2 regions of the Streptomyces sp. NH27 genome follow, and region 1 is predicted to be linked to the other one. Evidence: riboswitches for the same ligand, from Rfam matches in the RefSeq annotation. Region 1 holds a riboswitch; the other holds the start of a gene.
The links. A riboswitch is a leader RNA that binds a small molecule or an ion and turns the genes downstream of it on or off. The one in region 1 is predicted to bind glycine.

Region 1 (3,321 bases):
GAGCCGCTGAGCGTCGACGAGGCGTTCGTCGACCTGGAGGCCGGCGAGCACGCCGACGACCCGCGGGCGGTGGCCCATGGCCTGCGCGCCGACATCAAGGCCGCCACCGGCCTGACCGCCTCGGTCGGGCTGGCCGGCTCCAAGCTGCTCGCCAAGATCGCCTCCGAGAAGGCCAAGCCCGACGGCCTGGTGGTGGTCGAGCCCGGCACCGAGCGGGCGCTGCTCGACCCGATGCCGGTACGCACCCTGCCGGGGGTCGGGCCCGCCACGGCCGAGCATCTGCGCAAGGCCGGCATCCTCACCGTCGCCGAGATCTCCGGGGCCGGCGAGGCGGAGTTGGTCCGCCTGCTCGGCAAGGCGCATGGCGCGGGGCTGCACGCGATGGCCGCCGGCGTCGACAACCGCCCGGTGGTCGCCGACCGCGACGTCAAGTCCATCTCGGTCGAGGACACCTTCGACAGCGACCTGACCGACCGCGCCCACGTGCGGTACGAGATCGACCGGCTCGCCGAGCGCTGCGTGCAGCGGTTGCGCGGCGCGGGCCGCTCCGGCCGCACCGTGGTGGTGAAGGTCCGGCGCTATGACTTCTCCACGCTCACCCGCTCCGAGACGCTGCGCGCGCCCACCGACGACCCGGCCGTGGTGCGCGAGACCGCCCGCCGGCTCGCCGAGGCCGTCGACACCACCGGCGGCGTACGGCTGCTCGGGGTGGGCGTCGCCGGGCTCGCCGACTTCACCCAGGAGGACCTGTTCGCCCACGCCGAGGGCGAGCGGGCCCTGCACGGCGGGGCCGACGAGGACGCACCGCCGCCGCTGCCCAGCAGCCCTCCGCCGGCTCCCGAGCGGGCGAACCGCTGGCTGCCCGGCCACGACGTCGTCCACGAGGAGTACGGCGCCGGGTGGGTGCAGGGCAGCGGTGTCGGCCGGGTGACCGTGCGCTTCGAGGTGCCCTCCGACACCGTGCCGGGCCGGGTGCGCACCTTCGCCGTGGACGACCCGGCGCTCAGCGGCAGCGACCCGCTGCCGCTGGCCGCCCAGGCACCTGCCGATCAGTCCGTCGATCCGCCTACGGACCCGCCCGCCGATCCGGACACCACCCCGGACGTCGATCCGCCCGCCGATCCGGCTCAGTCGTCGTCGGCCAGTTCCCCGAAGTCCCCGGATGGCGTCGGCTCCGTCCCCGACCGGGGCACATCCATGCCGTAGTGGTGGTAGAGCTGCAACTCCTGCTCGGGCGAAAGGTGCCGGCCCACGCCGAAGTCCGGCGCGTCCTTGATCAGCGCCTTCTCGTACGGCACCCGCAGCTTGTCGCCGTCCAGTTCGCTCGGGCCGAGCGGCACGAAGGCGTCCCGGGTGAACAGGCCGGTGCGCACCGCCGCCCATTCCGGCGTGCCGGTCGCGTCGTCGAGGTACACCTCGTCCACCGTGCCGATCCTCGTCCCGTCACGGTCGAAGGCGCGGCGGCCGATCAGGCTGCGCGGATCGATGTCGGTCTGCACGGTCCCTCCAACCAATCCATCCAACCCCAGGCCGGCCGTCGTACGACGGCCGGCTGACTCCTACCCAAGGCCACAACGGGGGCGGTGTCGACTCGGCACCTGCTCCGACCCGTGTTCGGATCACGCTGGTAGGCTGGCAGAAGGCCGTTGACCCCGTGCGGGAGAGTCCTCCAACAGCCCGCCTGGCGGCGGGTGGCGGAGGGCGCCGAAGGAGCAAATCCTCCCCGGAATCTCTCAGGCATCCGTACCGCTCGGGTGAGGTCACTCTGGAAAGCAGGACCTGTCCCGGAAGCAGCGCGGCCGCCGGGACGCGTCCTCACCGACGGTGAAAGCCGCCCTGTGGGCCGGGGCGGTGAAGCTCTCAGGTTCTGATGACAGAGGGGGAGGCCGTACGGGTGCCTGTGGCGGCACCCCCGAAGGTCGTCGCAGACCAGGAGGCCCCCGAAGATGAGTGACCGCCGGAATTCCCTTGCCGAGCTGGAAGCAGGCCGACCCTTCGCCCGCCGCCACATCGGCCCCGACACCGAGGCGCAGGCCAAGATGCTTGCCCAGGTCGGCTACGGCTCGTTGGACGAACTGACCGCCGCGGCGGTACCCGACACCATCAAGAGTGCCGAGGCGCTCGGCCTGCCCGCCGCCGTCACGGAGGCCGAGGCGCTCGCCGAACTGCGTGCGCTCGCCGACCGCAACCAGGTGCTCACGCCGATGATCGGCCTGGGCTACTACGGGACCTTCACCCCGCCGGTGATCCTGCGCAACGTGCTGGAGAACCCGGCCTGGTACACCGCGTACACCCCGTACCAGCCGGAGATCTCGCAGGGCCGCCTCGAAGCGCTGCTGAACTTCCAGACCGTCGTGGCCGACCTCACCGGACTGCCCACCTCCGGGGCCTCCCTGCTGGACGAGGGCACCGCGGCCGCCGAGGCGATGGCGCTGTCCCGCCGGGTCGGCAAGGTCAAGAACGGCGTCTTCCTGGTCGACGCCGACACCTTCCCGCAGACCCTCGCCGTGATACGGACCCGCGCCGAACCCACCGGTGTCGAGGTCGTCACCGCCGACCTGTCCGCCGGCATCCCCGCCGACGTCGCCGAGCGCGGCGTCACCGGCGTGCTGCTCCAGTACCCGGGCGCGTCGGGCGCCGTCCGTGACCTGCGGCCGGTCATCGAGCAGGCACACGACCTCGGCGCGATCGTCACCGTGGCCGCCGACCTGCTCGCGCTGACCCTGCTCACCTCGCCCGGCGACCTCGGCGCGGACATCGCGGTCGGCACCACCCAGCGGTTCGGCGTCCCCATGGGCTTCGGCGGCCCGCACGCCGGCTACATGGCCGTCCGCGACGCCTACGCCCGCAACCTGCCCGGCCGGCTCGTCGGCGTCTCGGTCGACGCCGACGGCGACACCGCCTTCCGGCTGGCGCTCCAGACCCGCGAGCAGCACATCCGCCGGGAGAAGGCCACCAGCAACATCTGTACCGCCCAGGTGCTGCTCGCGGTGATGGCCGGCATGTACGCCGTCTACCACGGGCCCGACGGGCTGGCCGACATCGCGCGCCGCACCCACCGTTACGCCGCGGTGCTCGCCGCGGGCCTGCGTGCGGCCGGCGTCGAGCTCGTCGAGGACGCGTACTTCGACACGCTGACCGCCCAGGTGCCCGGCAAGGCCGCCGACATCGTGGCGGCCGCGCGTGCCGCCGGCGTCAACCTGCGGCTGACCGACGCCGACCACGTCGGCATCGCCTGCGACGAGACCACCGACCGCGCCGCGCTCACCTCGGTGCTCGCCGCGTTCGGCGCCACCGGCGACATCGACGCGCTCGACGCGG
Region 2 (3,321 bases), on a different contig from region 1:
TCGCCCACCGGGTCCTGCGCCACGTCCAGCAGGATCAGGTGCACCGGCCACGGCGGCGGCGCCACGCCCATCGCCCGGCCGAGCGCGTCCATCGCGGCGGCCCCCTCGCCCTCCAGCCAGCGGTCGAGTTCCACGCCGATGAACAGGGCGGGCGGATCCTCCTCCACGGCGGCCAGCGCCCGCCGACCGCTGAGCACCACCGAGGTGACCGCGAACTCGCCGGCCGCCGCGGCCAGGAAGTCCACCGCTTCCTCGTCGTGGTCCGGCTCCCACAACCGCACCCGGGCACCGGTCGGCGCGTCGCCGCCGCGTACCCCGGAGAGCTCCGGCGCGCGCTCGCCCGGCACCGGCCGGCACAGCGCGGCCACCGCGGCCGGCGGCAGCGGCACGCCGACCGCCCCGCCGGGGTTGACCGCGATCCCGACCAGCGGCGGCAGCCCGCGGGCGAACTCGTGCACCGGCGCGACCGTGCAGGACATGCCGTCCGCGGCCTGCCGGAACTGCTGCTCGGAGCTGAACACGGGTACGTAGGGTGCGTCGCCGAGCACCACGGTCGGCAGGTCGAGGCCGGCCGCCTGCGCCGAGCCGCCGTTGGGCAACGGCACCCACACCCTGGAGCGGCCGAGCACCTCCAGCAGCCTGGGCGTGGCCGACGGATTGCCGAGGCCGGCGCTCAGCACCTCTTCCAGCTCGTTGGCCGGCCATATGTACGGTGCCGGATTCTCCATGTCCACCCTTGTCCGCCCATGTACCACGTCTGTAGCGTTGTGCCCGGGAAACCCTAACCGCTGCCGGGGGCCGGGGACCCTGGGCATGCAATGATGAAGGCCACAACTTGTATAACGGCCGTTCGAGGCCGCGCGGGAGAGTTCCGGACCGGCGCACGCGACCAGCTCGCGGGCGGTGGGACGGGCGCCGAAGGAGCAAGTCCTCCCTTGAATCTCTCAGGCACAGATACCGCGCGGGCGAGGCAGATCTGAAAAGCGGCGGAGCCGTCGGCGCACCCCTGGGGTGCGTGGCCCCGCCCACCCAAGGTGCAAACCGGGGCCCGCGCGAGCGGGGTTCACGGTGAACCTCTCAGGTTCCGATGACAGATGGGGAGTGTCCATCCGTCGTCCCTCCTTTCTCTTCACCGAGACCGAGCCTGGGAGCCTGTCACCGATGAGCGAACCCCGTCACACCGCGCTCGACGCCCTGCACCGCGCCCTCGGCGCGACCATGACCGACTTCGCCGGCTGGGACATGCCGCTGCGGTACGCCAGCGAGCGCGAGGAGCACCAGGCGGTGCGCACCCGGGCCGGCCTGTTCGACCTGTCCCACATGGGCGAGATCACCGTGACCGGCCCGCAGGCGGGCCAGGCGCTGGACCACGCCCTGGTCGGCCACCTGTCCGCGCTGGCGGTGGGCCGGGCCCGCTACACGATGATCTGCGCGCCCGACGGCGGCATCCTCGACGACCTGATCGTGTACCGGCTCGGCGAGCAGGAGTTCATGATCGTCGCCAACGCGTCCAACGCGCAGACCGTGCTCGACGCGGTGGCGCTGCGCGCGGCGGAGTACGACGCGCAGGTCCGCGACGACCGGGAGGCGTACGCGCTGCTGGCCGTCCAGGGCCCGCAGGCCCCGGCGATCATGAAGTCGGTGACCGACGCCGACCTGGACGGGTTGAAGTACTACGCCGGACTGCCCGGCACCGTCGCCGGGGTGGACGCGCTGATCGCCCGCACCGGCTACACCGGCGAGGACGGCTTCGAGCTGTTCGTCGCGCCGGCCGACGCCGAGCGGCTGTGGCGGGCGCTGACCGACGCCGGCGAGCCGGTCGGCCTGGTGCCGTGCGGGCTGTCCTGCCGGGACACGCTGCGCCTGGAGGCGGGCATGCCGCTGTACGGGCACGAGCTGACCGCCTCGGTCACGCCGTTCGACGCCGGCCTGGGCCGGGTGGTCAAGTTCGACAAGCCCGGGGACTTCGTCGGCCGCACCGCGCTGGGCGCCGCCGCCGAGCGGGCCAAGGACCTGCCGCCGCGCAAGCTCGTCGGGCTGGTCGCGCAGGGCCGCCGGGAGCCGCGGGCCGGCTACCCGGTCACCGACGCGTCGGGCGCGGTGATCGGCGAGGTCACCTCGGGCGCCCCGTCGCCGACCCTCGGCAAGCCGATCGCGATGGCGTACGTGGACGCGGCGCACGCGGCGCCCGGCACGCCCGGGGTCACGGTGGACATCCGCGGCTCGCGGGAGCCGTACGACGTCGTGGCGCTGCCGTTCTACAAGCGCGAGCGCTGAACGGGCCGGGCCCGCTCGCCCGTCGCCGGGTTCCGCGGGCGCCGGGTTCCGCGGGTGCCGCCTTGTGCGGCCGCCACGCTCTGTCGGCGCCGAGTTCCGCGGCCCACCCCCACGCTTCGCACTTCCCCCCTTGCCCTTAGCTTTCCGTTTGCCGTGCCGCGCACGCGAGCACCCCTGTCGATCCGGGAGAATTCAGCCATGAGCATCAACCCTGAGCAGCTTCGTTACAGCAAGGAGCACGAGTGGCTCTCCGCCGCCGCCGACGGCGCGGCCACGGTGGGCATCACCTCGCACGCCGCCGACGCGCTCGGCGACGTGGTCTTCGTCCAGCTCCCCGAGGTGGGCGCGACGGTGACCGCGGGTGAGACCTGCGGCGAGCTGGAGTCCACCAAGTCGGTCAGCGACCTGTACTCGCCGATCGGCGGCGAGGTCACCGAGGTGAACCAGGACGTCGTCGACGACCCGGCGCTGGTGAACTCCGCACCCTTCGAGGGCGGCTGGCTGTTCAAGGTGAAGATCACCGAGGAGCCGTCCGACCTGCTGTCCGCCGCCGAGTACGACGCCTTCATCGAGAACTGAGGGAACCCGCGATGTCGCTGCTGAACCAGTCCCTGCACGAGTTCGACCCGGATGTGGCGGCCGCGGTCGACGCCGAGCTGTACCGCCAGCAGTCCACGCTGGAGATGATCGCGTCCGAGAACTTCGCGCCGGTCGCCGTGCTGGAGGCACAGGGCTCGGTGCTCACCAACAAGTACGCGGAGGGCTACCCGGGGCGCCGCTACTACGGCGGCTGCGAGCACGTCGACGTGATCGAGCAGCTCGCGATCGACCGGGTCAAGGCGCTGTTCGGGGCCGAGGCGGCCAACGTGCAGCCGCACTCGGGCGCCCAGGCGAACGCCGCCGCGATGTTCGCGCTGATCAAGCCGGGTGACACCATCCTCGGCCTGGATCTGGCGCACGGCGGGCACCTGACCCACGGCATGAAGATCAACTTCTCCGGCAAGCTCTACAAGGTCGCCGCGTACCACGTGGACGCCGAGACCA

Region 2: linked by a shared signal. The riboswitch ahead of gcvT (glycine cleavage system aminomethyltransferase GcvT) and the one ahead of gcvP (aminomethyl-transferring glycine dehydrogenase) in region 1 are both predicted to bind glycine.

The regions. Positions count from the first base shown of each region.
Region 1 is NZ_JACEGK010000159.1:1,335-4,655, reverse strand. It holds gene AC13HU_RS15350 (DNA polymerase IV) at 1-1,206, shown strand, start outside; gene AC13HU_RS15345 (PRC-barrel domain-containing protein) at 1,128-1,499, opposite strand; glycine riboswitch at 1,648-1,759, shown strand; glycine riboswitch at 1,760-1,887, shown strand; partial or broken gene gcvP (aminomethyl-transferring glycine dehydrogenase) at 1,947-3,321, shown strand, end outside.
Region 2 is NZ_JACEGK010000063.1:973-4,293, reverse strand. It holds gene AC13HU_RS08075 (enhanced serine sensitivity protein SseB) at 1-728, opposite strand, end outside; glycine riboswitch at 852-970, shown strand; gene gcvT (glycine cleavage system aminomethyltransferase GcvT) at 1,162-2,277, shown strand; gene gcvH (glycine cleavage system protein GcvH) at 2,476-2,856, shown strand; gene glyA (serine hydroxymethyltransferase) at 2,868-3,321, shown strand, end outside.